2 regions of the Dactylosporangium salmoneum genome follow, and region 2 is predicted to be linked to the other one. Evidence: riboswitches for the same ligand, from Rfam matches in the RefSeq annotation. Region 2 holds a riboswitch; the other holds the start of a gene.
The links. Region 2 has a riboswitch for cobalamin ahead of cobN (cobaltochelatase subunit CobN). Riboswitches for the same ligand answer to the same signal wherever they lie in the genome.

Region 1 (8,213 bases), on a different contig from region 2:
CTGCACGGGCGTCCCTGGCCGGGCGAGTGGATGCGAGGCCGGCAGCACCACCTTCAGGGGCTCTTCGAGCAGCACCGCGAAACGCATGCCGGCCGGGCGTGGCCGCGGGTGGCCGTCGTACTCATCACCGATGACCAGGTCGACCGCGCCCAACCGTAGGCCGGGCAGCGCCTGTTCCAGCTCGAGCTCGAAGACCTCGGTACGGACCCGCGGATGATCGATCTTCATCCGGGCGACGGCGGGCACGAGCAGGCGACGAGCCGCGGACTGCAAACCGCCGGCACGCACGGTGCCGCGGACCTCGCTACCCAGAGCGGCCAAGTCGGCCTGCGCTTCTTCCGCGGCGGACAGCAGCACCCGAGCGTGGCGGGCCAGCAGGCGACCGGCGTCGTTGAGCCGCACACCGCGCCCGGCCTTCTCCAGGAGCGCAACACCGACGTCCTTCTCCAGCAAGGACAGCTGCTGAGAAACGGTAGAGGGGCTGTAATCCAGCGCTGCGGCCACCGCGGCCAGCGTGCCCCGCTCCTCGAACTCGCGCAGGAAGCGCAAACGGCGAAGGTCCAGCTCGACCATGCGGGAATCCTAACGATTCGCCTGCGGATATCGTCGCTGGTCCTGACCGTTGCTGTGGTCGATGCTCCAAGGCATGGGTCTGGTCCTGTGCCTTGCTTCCGCAGCGGGTTTCGGCGCAATGGCGATCTTTGGCAAGCTCGCCTACAGCGCAGGGGTCTCGCCCGGGGCACTGCTGCTCGTCCGCTTCACCCTGGCCGCCGTGCTGCTGGTGATCCTGCTGCTCGCCCGGCCGAGTCTGCGCCGGGTGAAACCGGATCCGCGGGCGGCAGCAGCGGGTCGAACACCGGCGTCCCGGGGCCGGGTGCTGGCCATCGCGCTCGGCCTGGGCGCGGTCGGGTACGCGTCGCAGGCAAGCCTGTATTTTGCGGCGCTGCAGCGGATGGACGCCTCGCTGCTGTCGCTGATCCTCTACACCTACCCGATCCTGGTGACCATCGCGGCGGTGCTGCTCGGCCGCGACCGGCTCACCCCGGCACGCGGCGTCGCGCTGGCGGCCGCATCCGGCGGCACCCTGCTGGTGCTGCTCGGGGCCGGCGCGGTGAGCTTCGACCCGCTCGGGGCGCTGCTGGGATTTGGCTCCGCGCTCGTCTACACCACCTACATCCTCATCTCCGACACCATCGTCCACCGGCTGTCTCCCGTACTCCTGTCGACACTGGTGATGGCCGGTGCGGCCGGCACACTCGCGATACGCGCTGCGCTGGCCGGCGGAGTCGATCTGAGTTTCGGGCCCGCGGGGTGGTTCTGGCTCGCGTGCACAGCGATCGTGTCCACCGTCGCTGCGATGCTGGCCTTCTTCGCCGGCCTCGAACGGACCGGCCCCTCAACAGCCGCCATCCTGTCCACATTCGAGCCCGTCGTCACCACCGCACTCGCCGCGCTCATCCTGAGCGAATCCCTCACCACACTCCAGCTCACCGGCGGCGCCCTCGTACTCGCCTCCGCCGCCGTCCTCCAGATCCGCCGCAATCACACCCGCCCCGGCCGCAAGGCGCCGGTGGAGCAGGCCAGCACGGGGATGCCGGCCAACCCTGCCGAGCGGGTCGGGGCCCATTCGGCCGAGTAGGGCCGGCGCCCGGCGCACCGCGCGTCATGATGACCCACAACGGGTCACCCACGGGTGCAACGCAAGCGAGCCGGCCGTTGCGTGCTGACTATCCGAACACCGCGTCCGAGGTGAAGATCAGGCCAATCGTGGCCCGGCCGCTGCGGAGTGCCTCCTTGGTCCGCGGCCCGCCGAAGTCCTGTGCCGAGAACTGCCCGAAGTGCATGCCGTACGTGCTCCGGCCGGCGCGCCGGCCCGGCCCGGCGGCACGCCATGTGCCGCCGGCGCCGGCCCGGGCCGATGCGATCACCGGCCTGGTGGGCGGCTAGCCAAGGTCGACGCCGGGGTACAGCGGGAACGGCGCCAACAGCTCGGAGGCCCGCTTGCTCACGCCGTCGGACAGGGCCGCATCCAGGGTGTACTTCGCCTTCGAGCCCTCCGCCGGCGACGTGCCCGACAGGACGGTGTGGATGAGCTCGGCGATCTGATCCATCTCCGCCACGCCCAAGCCCCGGCTGGTCAGCGCCGGCGTGCCGATGCGGATGCCGGAGGTGTACCAGGCCCCGTTCGGATCGTTCGGGATCGCGTTGCGGTTGGTGACCACGCCGGAGTCCAGCAGGGCCTGCTCGGCCTGCCGGCCGGTGAGGCCGAACGGGTGGACGTTGATCAGCACCAGGTGGTTGTCGGTGCCGCCCGACACCAGCTGTACGCCCCGGGACAGCAGGCCCTCGGCGAGTGCCTGCGCGTTGGCGACGATCTGCTGGGCGTAGGTCGCGAACTCCGGGCGGCGGGCCTCGGCGAACGCGATGGCCTTGGCCGCCATGACGTGCGACAGCGGACCGCCGAGCACCATCGGGCAGCCGCGGTCGACCTGGTCGGCGAGCTCCGGCTGGGCGAGCACGGCGCCACCGCGCGGGCCGCGGAGGCTCTTGTGGGTCGTGGTGGTGACGATGTGGGCATGCGGCACCGGGTCGAAGTCGCCGGTGAAGACCTTGCCCGCGACGAGGCCGGCGAAGTGGGCCATGTCGACCATGAGCGTCGCGCCGACCTCGTCGGCGATCTCACGCAGCGTCGCGAAGTTCACCTTCCGCGGGTAGGCCGAGTAGCCGCCCACGATGACCAGGGGCTTGAACTCGCGGGCGGTCTCGCGCAGGGCGGCGTAGTCGATGCGGCCCGTGGCCGGGTCGACGCCGTAGCTGCGCTGGTCGAACATCTTGCCGGAGATGTTCGGGCGGAAGCCGTGGGTGAGGTGGCCGCCGGCGTCGAGCGACATGCCGAGCATGCGCTGGTTGCCGAACGCGGCGCGCAGCTGCGCCCACTCGGCGTCGGTGAGGTCGTTGACCTGTCGCTTGCCGAACTTCGCAAGGTAGGGCACCTCGACCCGGTCGGCCAGGATCGCCCAGTAGGCCACCAGGTTGGCGTCGATACCCGAGTGTGGCTGCACGTACGCGTAGGGCGCGCCGAAGAGGGCCTTGGCGTGCTCGACGGCGACCGCCTCGACGGTGTCGACGTTCTGGCAGCCGGCGTAGAAGCGGCGGCCGATCGTGCCCTCGGCGTACTTGTCCGACAGCCAGTTGCCCATCGCGAGCAGGACCGCGGGCGAGGCGTAGTTCTCGCTCGCGATCAGCTTCAACGACTCGCGCTGGTCGTGCAGCTCCTGCGCGATCGCGTCGGCGATGCGCGGCTCAACGGCCCGCACGGCCTCCAGCGCGGCGCGGAATGCGGTCGATTCTGCGTTCATGTCGCTCCAGATGTAGAAGGGCCGGGCGGACGGCCCGCCCGGCCCAAGGGATATCAGATGCCGCGGACCTCGGCAGCGGCGGCGACGAGGTGGCGCAGCGACGCCTCGACCTCGGCGTAGCCGCGGGTCTTCAGGCCGCAGTCGGGGTTGACCCACAGCCGCCGGGCGGGCACGGCCGCGACGGCGCGGCGCAGCGACTCGACCACCTCGTCGTGGGACGGGACCCGGGGCGAGTGGATGTCCCACACGCCGGGCCCGACGCCGCGGCCGTAGCCGATCGCGGCGAGGTCGTCGAGGACCTCCATCTTCGAGCGGGACGCCTCGATGCTGGTCACGTCGGCGTCGAGCGCGTCGATGGCGGTGATGACCTCACCGAACTCGGAGTAGCACAGGTGCGTGTGGACCTGCGTGTCGTCGGCGACGCCGCTGGTGGCCAGCCGGAACGCGCCGACCGCCCAGTCGAGGTACGCCTTCTGCTCGGCCTTGCGCAGCGGCAGCGTCTCGCGCAGCGCCGGCTCGTCAACCTGGATGACCTTGATGCCTGCGGCCTCCAGGTCGGCGCACTCGTCGCGCAGGGCGAGGGCGACCTGGTCGGCGGTGTCGGCGAGGGGCTGGTCCGTCCGCACGAACGACCAGGCGAGGATGGTGACGGGGCCGGTCAGCATGCCCTTGACCGGCTTGTGCGTCAGCGACTGGGCGTAGGTGGACCATTCGACGGTCATCGGGGCCTTGCGGGCGACGTCGCCGTAGATGATCGGCGGGCGGACGCAGCGGGAGCCGTAGGACTGGACCCAGCCGTGCTCGGTGGCGGCGAAGCCGTCGAGCTGCTCGCCGAAGTACTGCACCATGTCGTTGCGCTCCGGCTCGCCGTGCACCAGCACGTCCAGGCCCAGCTCCTCCTGCAGCCGGATGACGTGCTCGACCTCGGCCCGCATCCGCTCGACATAGCCGGGCCAGTCCACGGCGCCGGTGCGCAGTTCGGCGCGGGCCTTGCGCAGCTCGGTGGTCTGCGGGAACGAGCCGATGGTGGTCGTCGGCAGCTCCGGCAGGTTCAGCCGGGCCTGCTGGGCGGCGGCGCGGGTGGCGTAGTCGGCGCGCCGCCGGTCCTGCGGCCCCAGCTCGGCGAGGCGGGCCCGGACGGCGTCGTGCCGCCAGGCGGGCGGGACCGGCGGCAGCGGCGCGGGCAGCTCGCCGGTGCCGTTGCGCACGGCCGTGCCCAGCGTGACGACCTCGTCGACCTTCTGCCGGGCGAAGGCGAGCCGGGAGTACAGCTGCGGTTCGAGGTCCTGCTCGGCGGCCAGGTCGACCGGGACGTGCAGCAACGAGCACGAGGTGGAGACCACGACGTGGTCGGCAAGCGCCGCGACCCGGCCGCCGAGGGTCGCGGCGGCGCGCAGGTCGGTACGCCAGATGTTGTGGCCGTCGACGAGCCCGGCGACGATGGTCCTGCCGGCGAGCGGGCCGGCCGCGGCCAGCCGGTCGAGGTTGCCGGGGCCCGCGACCAGGTCCAGGCCGACCGCCTCGACCGGGGTGTCCAGCAGCGCCGGCAGTGCGTCGCCGAGCTCGCCGAAGTAGGTGGCGACGAAGAGGCGGGGCCGGTCGGTGAGCTCGCCGAGGCGACGGTAGGCGCGGCGCAGCCCGTCGATCTCCTCCGGGGTGCGGTCGGCGACGTAGGCCGGCTCGTCCAGCTGTACCCAGGCCACGCCCGAGGCGGCCAGGACGGCGAGGATCTGGGCGTAGACGTCGACCAGGTCGTCGAGCCGGGCGAAGGGGTCCTCACCCTTGGCCAGGAGCAGGAACGTGGCCGGGCCGACCAGCACCGGCCGGGTGGTGATGCCCAGGTCGGCGGCCTCAGCGACCTCGCTGAGCGCCTTCACCGGGTTGGCGGCGAAGATCGTGTCCGGGCCGATCTCGGGCACCAGGTAGTGGTAGTTGGTGTCGAACCACTTCGTCAGCTCGAGTGCGGGCTCGGCGTCCACGCCGCGGGCCATCGCGAAGTAGGTGTCGAGCTCGGACAGGCCGAGCCGGGTGAAGCGAGTGGGGATCGCACCGACGGCGACGGCGGTGTCGAGTACGTGGTCGTAGTAGGAGAACGTGTTGGACGGGATCGCGCTCAGCCCGGCGTCACGCAGCGTCTGCCACACCTCGGCCCGCAGCCCGGCGGCGGTCGATGCGAGGGCGTCCGCGTCGATCTTCCCGGCCCAGTACGCCTCGACGGCCTTCTTCAGCTCGCGGTTCCCGCCGATGCGCGGATACCCGAGGACGGTGCTCTGCCCGAATGCAGTGCTCACCAAAAGGGTCCTTCCCTCGAAGTGGCCGATGACACCAAGGAAGGACAGGAAGGAGGACACGGCGCCGCAGGGCGCTCGTGCCGCTTCCGCCCTGACCCTCCCGAGGGGTCGCCGGCGGCGCACACCGGCGGTGTGCGCAGTGCGGGCAGGTCTTCGGACTCGCGGGCACGACCCGAAGGTCACCTACCGGCCGTCGCTTCCCAGGCCTGCGTGGCCCAGTGCTTCGTTGACGGCTTTCGTTCCCACTCACCGCTGCGGGGCAGTTCCGGTCTCGCACCGGATTCCCTCTTACGACACCCGACCCTGACGGACCGGGTGAACCAACACTGCGGGCCATGGTACGGCCTCCCCGACACGGCTGGGGCCGCGGCGTCGGACTGTCTGGCGTACCACAGACGTTCATCGCACATGGTTCAGCAAGGCGCCGCGTCGTCGTCGACGGCCGGACGACTTCGAGCGCCTGGACGCCTCCCGCCGGCAGGTCGGCGCGCGGGCAGCGCGCTGCATGGCGACCTATGCACGGCCGACCGCCGGCCAGTGGCCGCCGTCACTGACCGGACCCGGCTCAGCGGCGCCGGCGCGAATCTGCGCGGCGGCGGCGACCAGCCGGGCCAGGGACTGCTCGACCTCGGCGTAGCCGCGGGTCTTCAGCCCGCAGTCGGGGTTGACCCACAGCCGGTCGGCCGGGACGGCGGCGACGGCACGGCGCAACGCGTCGGTGATCTCGGCCTGCCGCGGTATCCGCGGCGAGTGGATGTCGTAGACGCCCGGCCCGATGCCCCGCGCGAAGCCGGCGGCGCCCAGGTCGTCGAGGATCTCCATCTTCGAGCGCGACGCCTCGATGCTCGTGACGTCGGCGTCGAGGGCGGCGATGGCCGGCAGGAACTCGCCGAGCTCGGAGTAGCAAAGGTGGGTGTGGATCTGCGTGGCGTCGGCGACGCCGCTGGTGGCGAGCCGGAACGCCTCGACCGCCCAGGTGAGGTACACCCGCTGCTCGGTCTTGCGCGGCGGCAGCAGCTCACGCAATGCCGGCTCGTCGACCTGGATGACGCGGATGCCGGCCATCTCGAGGTCGTGGCACTCGTCGCGCAGGGCGAGGGCGACCTGCCGGGCTGTGTCGGCCAAGGGTTGGTCGGCGCGCACGAACGACCGGGCGAGGAGCGTGACCGGGCCGGTGAGCATGCCCTTGACCGGCCGGTCGGTGAGCGACTGGGCGTAGGTGGACCACGCGACGGTCATCGGACCGGGACGGGCGACGTCACCGTGCAGGATCGGCGGGCGGACGCAGCGGGAGCCGTAGGACTGGACCCAGCCGTGCTCGGTGGCGGCGAAGCCGGTCAGCTGCTCGCCGAAGTACTGCACCATGTCGTTGCGCTCCGGCTCGCCGTGCACCAGCACGTCCAGGCCCAGCCGCTCCTGGAAGCGGATCACGTGCTCGACCTCGGCCCGCATCCGCTCGGCGTAGCCGGCCGGGTCGAGACGCCCCGCACGCCTGTCGGCCCGGGCCTGGCGCAGCTGGTCGGTCTGCGGGAACGAGCCGACGGTGGTGGTCGGCAGCTCGGGCAGGCGGAGCCGGGCCTGCTGGGCGACGGCGCGCTGCGGGTACGGGCCACGGGAGGTGTGCTCCGGTCGCAACGCCTCCAGGCGGGCCCGGACGGCGTCGTCGCGCCAGGCGGCCGGCGCCGGGCCGGGCCGCGCCGGCAGCGTGGCGACGCCGTCGCGCAGCGCCCTGCCGAGCAGGACGACCTCGTCGACCTTCTGGCGGGCGAACGCCAGCCGGGCTCTCACCTGTGCGTCCAGCGAGGTCTCGGCGGCAAGGTCGGCCGGCACGTGCAGCAGCGAGCACGAGCTGGACACGACCACGTCGTCGGCGAGGCCCTTGAGCTGCGCGCCGATCGCGGCCGCGGCCCGCAGGTCGGTGCGCCAGACGTTGCGGCCGTCGACGAGCCCGGCGACGATGGTCTTGCCGGGGATCGGCCCGCAGGCGGCAAGCCGGCGAAGGCCGCCGGGGCCGGCCACCAGGTCCAGGCCGACCGCCTCGACCGGCGTGCGCAGCAGCGCCGGCAGGGCGTCGCCGAGGTCGCCGAAGTACGAGGCGACGAACATCCGCGGCCGGCGTGGCAGGCCGCCGAGGTAGGTGTAGGTGGCGCGCAGCGCGTCGATCTCGGCCTGGGTGCGGTCGGCGCAGTAGGCGGGCTCGTCCAGCTGCACCCAGGGCACGCCGGCGTCGCCGAGGCTGGTGAGCAGGTCCGCATAGGCGGTCACGAGGTCGCCGAGCCGGCCGAACGGGTTGTCGCCCTTGGCCAGGAGCAGGAAGGTGGCCGGGCCGATGAGCACCGGGCGGGTGGTGACGCCGAGGGCGAGGGCCTCCGCATACTCGCCGAGGATCTTCTCCGGTTCGGCCGCGAACACGGTATCCGGGCCGATCTCCGGCACCAGGTAGTGGTAGTTCGTGTTGAACCACTTGGTCAGCTCCATGGCCGGCTCTTCGGCGGTGCCCCGGGCCATGGCGAAGGAGGTGTCCAGCGGGGACAGCCCGAGGCGGCGGAACCGGTCCGGGATC
Region 2 (8,213 bases):
GTGGCGTGGGCCCGGCGCTTGGCCTGGGTGCCCTCGCCGGGGTCGTTGACCAGGAACGGGTAGACCAGCGGCAGGTTGCCCAGGGCCGCGTCGGCGCCGCAGCCGGCCGACATGCCGACCGTCTTGCCCGGCAGCCACTCCAGGTTGCCGTGCTTGCCGACGTGGACGACCGCGTGGGCGCCGAACTCGTCGGCCAGCCAGCGGTACGCGGCCAGGTAGTGGTGGCTCGGCGGCAGGTCGGGGTCGTGGTAGATGGCGACCGGGTTCTCGCCGAAGCCGCGCGGCGGCTGGACCATGACCACGACGTTGCCGCGGCGCAGGGCGGCGAGCACGATGTCGCCGGTGGCCGGGTCGACGAAGAGCTCGCCCGGGGCCGGGCCCCAGTGCTGCTCCATGCCGGCCCGCAGGTCCTCGGGCAGGGTGGCGAACCAGGCGGCGTACCGCTCGGCCGAGATCCGGACCGGGTTGCCGCTCAGCTGCTCCTCGGTGAGCCAGTTGACGTCCTGGCCGCCGGCCGCGATGAGCTCGTGGATGAGCGCGTCGCCCTCGGCCGGGAAGCCCTCGCCGAGGTCGTACCCGCGTTCGGTCAACGCGGCGAGCAGCCGCACGACGCTGGCCGGGGTGTCCAGGCCGACGGCGTTGCCGATGCGGGAGTGCTTGGTCGGGTACGCGCTGAGCATGACCACGATCCGCTTGTCCGCGTTGGCCAGGCCGCGCAGCCGGGCGTGGGCGGCGGCGATCCCGGCCACCCGCCCCGCCCGCTCGGGGTCGGCGACGTAGACGGTGAGGCCGTCCTCGTCGATCTCCTTGAACGAGAACGGCACGGTGATGATCCGGCCGTCGAACTCCGGGATGGCGACCTGCGTGGCGGTGTCCAGCGGCGAGAGCCCGTCGTCGCTGCCGTCCCAGCCCTCGCGGCTGCTGGTCAGGCACAGGCCCTGCAGAATCGGCACGTCGAGGGCGGCCAGGGCGCCGACGTCCCAGGCCTCGTCCTCGCCGCCGGCCTGGGCGTCGGCCGGGCGGGTGCCGCCGGCCGCGAGCACGGTGACGACGAGCGCGTCGGCCCGGCGCAGCGTGTCGAGCAGCTCCGGCGGGGCGGTGCGCAGGGAGGCGGCGAAGACCGGCAGCGCGTTGGCGCCCTCGGCCTCGATCGCGTCGCACAGCCGCTCGACGAACGCGGTGTTGCCGGACACGTGGTGGGCCCGGTAGTAGATGACCGCCACCGTCGGGCCGCCGGTCGCGGCCGCCTCGCGCTCGAGCACGCCCCAGGCCGGCGTCTCCACCGGCGGGGCGAAGCCGTGGCCGGTCAGCAGCACGGTGTCGGACAGGAACCGGTGCAGCTCGGCGAGGTTGGCCGGGCCGCCGAAGGCGAGGTAGGCGTGGGCCTGGGCGGCGAGGCCGGCCGGCACCGTGGAGTGGCTCATCAGCTCGGCGTCGGGGGCCTGCTCGCCGCCGAGGATCACCACCGGGCGGCCGGTGGCCAGGAGCGCGTCGAGGCCGTCGGCCCAGTCGCGGTACGCCCCGAGGAAGCGCACGACGATCAGCTCGGCGCCCTCGGCCAGCCCCGGCAGGTCCTCCACGGCGGTGCGGGACGGGTTGGCCAGCCGGTATTCGGCGCCGCTCGCGCGGGCGCTGAGCAGGTCGGTGTCGGACGTCGACAGCAGCAGGATCACGCCGGGGTCCTCCCTCGGGGTCCGCGCCCCAAGTCGGTGGGTGGGTTCCGGCGGCGGAGGAGTTCCTGACTTCCGGATCGGCGCTGGAGGCTCGTTCCCGGTCACAGTGGCGGGACCGCCCCGGACTCGCACCGGGTTCCTCCACACGTCGCCGTTGCTGTGTACAGCGTCGCCAACTCTCCTTGACCGGCCGCCGCCGAGTCAAGCGCAGGTAGTATCCGCCCCGTGCAGCCTCCCAGCGAACGCGACGCCCCCGACCGGTGCCCCGGCGCCGTGCAGGTGCACGCCGCCGCGGACGGCGGCCTGGCCCGGGTCCGGCTGCCCGGCGGGCTGCTCACCGCGGATCAGCTGGGCGTGCTGCGGGCCGCCGCGGCCGAGCTGGGCGACCCGGTGCTGGAGCTCACCTCGCGGGCGAACGTGCAGGTCCGCGGCCTGCGCCCGGGCGCGGAGATCGAGCTGGGCGAGCGGCTGGCGGCGGCCGGGCTCCTGCCGTCGGCGACCCACGAGCGGGTGCGCAACATCATCGCCAGCCCGCTCGGCGATGTGCGAGGGCTCGTCCGCGAGTTCGACGCGTTGCTGTGCGCGACACCCGCGCTGGCCGACCTGCCAGGGCGGTTCCTGGCCACGATCGACGACGGGCGCGGGGACGTGACGCCGCTGCTCGGGGACGTGGGGCTGCACGGCGGCCGCCTGGTGCTCGCGGGTCTGCCGACCACCGCCACCGGGGGCGCGTCCTTGCTGGTGGCGGCCGCTCTGGCATTCCTGGCCGAGCGGGTCGCGCAGGAGTCGCAGGCGTGGCGGCTGGCCGAGCTGCGCGACGGTCCGGCGCGGGTGGCCCACCGGCTGCGCGCTTCCGTCGACCTGTGCGATCTGCCCGTGTTCGCCGGTCCGCCGCCAGGGGTTGTCGTGCCGCTCGGGCTCCTCACGCCCGCATTGCGGTTCGAGGATGCCGCGAAGGAGATCATTGTCACGCCTTGGCGGACCGTCGTGCTGCCGGGCGTACCGATGCCGGATTCTGATCCCTCTCCGTGGACCGGGGTGACGGCGTGCGCCGGGCGGCCGGGCTGCGCCAAGGCACTGGCCGATGTCCGCGCGGACGCCCGGCCGCGGGACCCCGGCGGACTTCCGGTCCACTGGGCCGGCTGCGAGCGGCGCTGCGGCGCGCCGAAGGGAAGGCACGTGGAGATGGTGGCGACGCCGCAGGGGTACCGGAGCGCGGTCGTATGACGGACTACATCCGCGACGGCGCGGAGATCTACCGCCGCTCGTTCGCCACGATCCGGGCCGAGGCCGACCTGTCCGCGCTGCCTGCCGACGTGGCCCAGGTGACCGTGCGCATGATCCACGCCTGCGGGATGGTGGACCTGCCGGCCGACGTCGGGCACTCCCCCGGCGTGGTCGCCGCCGCCCGGGCCGCGCTGCGGGCCGGTGCGCCGATCCTCTGCGACGCCGAGATGGTCGCCTCCGGGGTCACCCGCGCCCGGCTCCCCCGGGACAACGAGGTCATCTGCACGCTGCGGGATCCGGGTGTACCGCAGCTCGCCGCGCGCCTCGCCACCACCCGCAGCGCGGCGGCGCTCGAGCTGTGGCGGGGCCGCCTCGACGGCGCCGTCGTGGCCATCGGCAACGCCCCGACCGCGCTCTTCCGGCTGCTGGAGATGGTCGCCGAGGGCGCCGGCCGCCCGGCCGCGGTGCTCGGCATCCCGGTCGGCTTCATCGGCGCCGCCGAGTCGAAACTGGCCCTGGCCGGGTCGGACCTGGAGTACCTGGTCGTGCACGGCCGCCGGGGCGGCAGCGCGATGACGGCCGCCGCCGTCAACGCGATCGCGGACGAGAAGGAATGACCACAGTGGACAGCGGGAGCCTCTACGGCGTCGGGCTCGGCCCCGGCGACCCCGAGCTGGTGACGGTCAAGGCGGCCCGGATCGTCGCCGCCGCCCCGGTGGTGGCCTACCACAGCGCCCGCCACGGCCGCAGCATCGCCCGCACGATCGCCGCGCCGTACCTGCGCCCGGAGCAGATCGAGGAGGCCCTCGTCTACCCGGTGACCACCGAGGACACCCCGGACTACCGCGCGGTCATCGAGGAGCACTACGACGCCTGGGCCGCCCGCCTCGCCGCCCACCTGGACGCCGGCCGCGACGTCGTCGTGCTGTGCGAGGGCGACCCGCTGTTCTACGGCTCCTACATGCACATGCACAAGAGACTCTCGCAGCGGTACCGCACGTCCGTCGTCCCCGGCGTGACCTCCGTCTCCGGCGCCTCGGCCGTGCTGGGCCGCCCGCTGGTGGAGCGCGACGAGGTGCTCACCGTGCTGCCCGGCACCCTGCCCCCGGACGAGCTGGCCGCGCGGCTGGCCGCCACCGACTCGGCCGCGATCCTGAAGCTGGGCCGCACGTTCGGCAACGTCCGATCCGCGCTCGAGCAGGCCGGGCGGCTGCAGGACGCCTGGTACGTCGAGCGGGCCACCACCGGCGGGCAGCGCACCGCGCCACTGGCCGGCGTTGATCCGTCGACCGTGCCGTACTTCTCCCTCGCCCTGCTGCCGTCGAAGGTCCACGACGAGACCGCGGCCGCCCTCGCGGCGGCCCCGCCTTCGCCGGCCGCCGGGGAGGTCGTGGTCGTCGGCCTCGGACCGGCCGGGCGGGACTGGCTCACCCCGCAGGCCCAGGCCGCGCTCGCCGCCGCCGACGACCTGGTGGGGTACAAGCCGTACCTGGACCGGGTTCCGGTCAACCCCCGGCAGCGGCGGCACGCCTCGGACAACCGGGTCGAGGAGGAGCGGGCCGAGTTCGCGCTCTCCCTGGCCAAGAACGGGCGGCGGGTGGCCGTCGTGTCCTCCGGGGACCCCGGCGTCTTCGCCATGGCGGCGGCCGTGCTGGAGGTCGCCGCGGAGCCGCGCTGGAAGGACGTGCCCGTCCGCGTGCTGCCGGGGCTCACCGCGGCCCAGGCGGTGGCCAGCCGGGCCGGGGCGCCACTCGGGCACGACTTCTGCGTGCTGTCGCTGTCCGACCGGCTCAAGCCGTGGGACGTCATCGCTTCCCGGCTCTCGGCCGCGGCCGCGGCGGACCTGGTGATCGCGATCTACAACCCGGGCTCGCGCTCGCGCACCTGGCAGGTGGAGGCGGCCAAGGAGCTGCTGCTGCAGCACCGCGCCGCCGACACCCCGGTGGTGATCGGCCGCGACGTGGGCGGGCCGGAGGAGTCGGTGCGGGTGGTCGACCTCGCCGCCCTGGAACCGTCCGAAGTGGACATGCGCACGCTGCTCATCATCGGCTCCTCGCAGACCCGCCACGACGGCACGCGCGTCTGGACCCCGCGCCGCTACCCTGGCTGAGCGGTTTGTCCCACGGGACAACGCAGTGATCGCAGTTTATGTATGGTGTCACTCTCTTCGGGGAGAGGACACCTGCGTGAACCGCCGACACCGATTCTTCGTCACCGCCATCGGCATCGCCGCGCTGGTCGCGGCGCCCGCACTTCCGGCCGCCGCGGACGAGACGCCACCGCCCGCCGGCCAGGCGGGCGACGGGAGCGCCCTGCTGGTCCAGCCGGCGCTGGCGGCCCGCCAGGACCGGCTGATGCAACTGCGGACGTGGATCATCACCCAGCCGGGCATCGAGGACACCGGCTACATCGAGTCCGTCAACGACGCCGCCGACCTTTCGACCACCGTGCTGTGGTACGGCCCGGCGAGCGCCCTGCAGGACGGCATCCGCAAGGAGGCGAAGCGCCTCGGCGTGTCCGTGACGTTCAAGCAGCGCAAGTACAGCCGCGGTCAGCTGATCGCCGCGGCCACGGCGGCCTTCCACAGTTCGGGCAAGGGCGCGCTCGCGGGGTTCACGCTGCATTCCGTCGGCGCGATCGCGGCCGACTTCGACGGCATCGTGATCCGCGGCGACCAGGCCGGCGCGCCGGCGGCCGGTCGGGCCGCGCTCGACGCGTCCACCGCCGGGGCGATATCGGCGCAGCTCGGCGTCGACGTGTCCATCACCAGCGACAGCGGGCCGCTCGTGGCGGCGACCGCCACCCGGGACAGCGACTCGCCGGCGTTCAACGCGGGCGGCCTGATGTCGTCGCCGAGCACCACCAGCTTCTGCACGAGCGGCTTCGGCATCATCCTCAACGGCGTCGCGCGCACGACGACGGCCCGGCACTGCTGGCAGCACGACTACAAGACCGTGTACAGCGGCTACACCTACGGCGACGGGCTGGTCAACTCGCCGGAGGGCGCGGCCCGGGTGATGACCGCCGGCGGGTTCTACTGGATGTTCGACGGCGCCTGGAACAACACGGCAGGCTACAAGAAGACCGTGATCGGCTACGGCGACGTCGGCCTCAACGACCTGGTGTGCACCAGCGGCGCCAACTCCGGCGTCCGCTGCAACATCAAGGTCACGAACATGTGGGTGCTGCACAACGACGGCATGGGCGCCGACTTCTGGACCATCGAGGGCCACCAGCAGAACGACACCATCGCCGCCACCCAGGGGGACAGCGGTGGGCCCGTCTTCACCACCGTCGGCGACACGCAGGTGCGGGCGACCGGCATGATCCAGGCCGTGCAGAAGACCTGGACCAACTGCGTCGGCGTCCGCCTGGGGACCGCGGACATCTACTGCAGCTCCTGGGTGTACTTCTCCTCCATGCGCACGATCAACAACTCGCTCGGCGCCACGCTGCGCACGGGCTGACGGCGTAGGGTACTCCTCGGGCGGCGCGGCGCCCGGGTTCCCCGGCGGCACGGCGCCGATGAGAAGAGGACCTGATGGAGGGACACCAGCGCGGACGGCGCCGGCTGGCCGTCGCGGCCGCCCCGGTCGTGGCCGTCCTGCTGGCCGCGGCCGGCTGGTTCGTCACCCGCCCCGAGCCTGACGGCCCCGCGCCGCTGGCCGACGCGGAGGCGTGCGCCAACATGCCGCTGGCCGAGCGGCTGCCGCAGGTGCTGGGCCTCGGGGCGTCGATCGTCGTGGCCCGCGGCGAGCTGACCGGCCGGACCGCCCGCGACGGCCCGCTGCACCACGAGATGACCCTGAACGCCGTGCGCACCCTCGGCGGGCCGGACATCCCGGACGGCACCGCCGTGTGGGTCGAGACGCCGCGGCTGCCGCCACTGCCCGACAAGTTCGCGGAGGGCAACCCCGGCCCGCTCTGGGGGCCGGACGGCGCGCTGTTCGGGCTCGTGTTCCCGCAGGCGGCCAGGAACTCACCCCTCGGCGTGACGGTGATCCAGGCCCCGGTCGTCGACGGCCAGGTCGTCTTCGGCATCTCCGGCGGCTGCTGGGATACCGACGGCGCCGGCGGCACGCCGTTCCACGGACCGCTGACGGAGATCCCCGGCAGCGGCACCTACGCCCGGGCCGCCGAGGCCGGCTTCACCGCCGTGCCGCTGAGCACCGTGGAGCGCCTCATCCCGCGGCGCTGACGGGCGCCCGACCCCGGCTCAGGCGACCGACTCGGCGATCAGGTCGTCCTCCGTGGCGCCCCGGCGCCAGTAGCCGGTGAACATCACGCGCGGCTTCGGGAAGCCGCGGTCCTGGACCAGGTGGCGGCGCAGGGCGCGGATCTCGCCCGACTCGCCGGCGATCCAGGCGTACGGCGTGCCGGGCGGAAGGGCGGCGCCGCGGATCGGGGTCAGCAGGTCGCCGTCGCACCGCACCGCGTCGGCAAGGGCCGGGCAGCGGTCCGGTTCGGCGGCGAGGTAGCAGTACACCGGAAGGGCATCGCCGACCCAGGCGCGGATCGCGGCCAGGGCGGGCAGCGCCGTCTCGTCGCCGGCCAGCAGGACCCACTCGGTGTCCTGCGGCGGGCGGAAGTCCACCCCGCCGTTGTCGGCCACCGTCGGGCCCAGGGCGACCAGGCGGTCGCCGGCGCGGACGCGGCCGGCCCACTGGATGGCCGGGCCGCCGCCCGGGTGCAGGGCGAACTCGACGTCGAACTCGCCCGGGCGCTGGTCGCTCACCGTGTAGGTGCGCATGACGCCGCGGGTCGACGGGTCCATGGCGCGCCACTGCGCGAACCAGTCCTCGCCCCGGGGCACCAGCGGCTCGGGCTGGCCGGGGCGGGGGAAGAACAGCTTGAAGCGCTGGTCGCGGCCGCCGCTGACGAACGTGGACAGCGCCGGGCCGGCGAACGTGACGCGGACCGCGGTGGGGGTCAGCGCCTCGTGCCGTACCACGTGGACATCGAAGAAGTCGAAGGTCACGACGCGACCTTGCGGGCGCTCTGCAGGGCCTTGGCCAGGGTCTCCAAGGGGGCGGCGCAGCCGGCGTAGCTGAACCGCGGCTCGCTCAGCCACGGCACGATCTGGCCGGCCTTGGCCGCGGGCAGGGCGGCCCACGTCGGCTTGGCGGTCAGGTCCTTGGGCTGCAGCGCCGAGGTACGGCTGTCCAGCAGGATCACGTCGGCCTTGTACTTGTCGGCGTTCTCCCAGCTCAGGTTCTCGAAGTAGCCGCCGGTGACCTGGCCGGGGACGATGACGTCGACGCCCAGCTCCTGGTAGTAGCTCAGGTCGGCGTACACCTTCGGATCCGAGACGTA

Region 1: linked by a shared signal. The riboswitch ahead of metE (5-methyltetrahydropteroyltriglutamate--homocysteine S-methyltransferase) and the one ahead of cobN (cobaltochelatase subunit CobN) in region 2 are both predicted to bind cobalamin.

The regions. Positions count from the first base shown of each region.
Region 1 covers NZ_BAAARV010000103.1:8,810-17,022, reverse strand. The annotation lists gene ABD352_RS49310 (LysR family transcriptional regulator) at 1-573, opposite strand, end outside; gene ABD352_RS49305 (DMT family transporter) at 647-1,639, shown strand; gene ABD352_RS49300 (type 2 periplasmic-binding domain-containing protein) at 1,728-1,928, opposite strand; gene ABD352_RS49295 (glycine hydroxymethyltransferase) at 1,944-3,359, opposite strand; gene metE (5-methyltetrahydropteroyltriglutamate--homocysteine S-methyltransferase) at 3,413-5,650, opposite strand; cobalamin riboswitch at 5,778-5,990, opposite strand; gene metE (5-methyltetrahydropteroyltriglutamate--homocysteine S-methyltransferase) at 6,164-8,213, opposite strand, start outside.
Region 2 covers NZ_BAAARV010000085.1:67,620-75,832, forward strand. The annotation lists gene cobN (cobaltochelatase subunit CobN) at 1-1,673, opposite strand, end outside; cobalamin riboswitch at 1,715-1,856, opposite strand; gene ABD352_RS43255 (precorrin-3B synthase) at 1,899-2,900, shown strand; gene ABD352_RS43260 (precorrin-8X methylmutase) at 2,897-3,517, shown strand; gene ABD352_RS43265 (precorrin-2 C(20)-methyltransferase) at 3,514-5,010, shown strand; gene ABD352_RS43270 (chymotrypsin family serine protease) at 5,087-6,367, shown strand; gene ABD352_RS43275 (hypothetical protein) at 6,442-7,098, shown strand; gene ABD352_RS43280 (siderophore-interacting protein) at 7,117-7,878, opposite strand; gene ABD352_RS43285 (ABC transporter substrate-binding protein) at 7,875-8,213, opposite strand, start outside.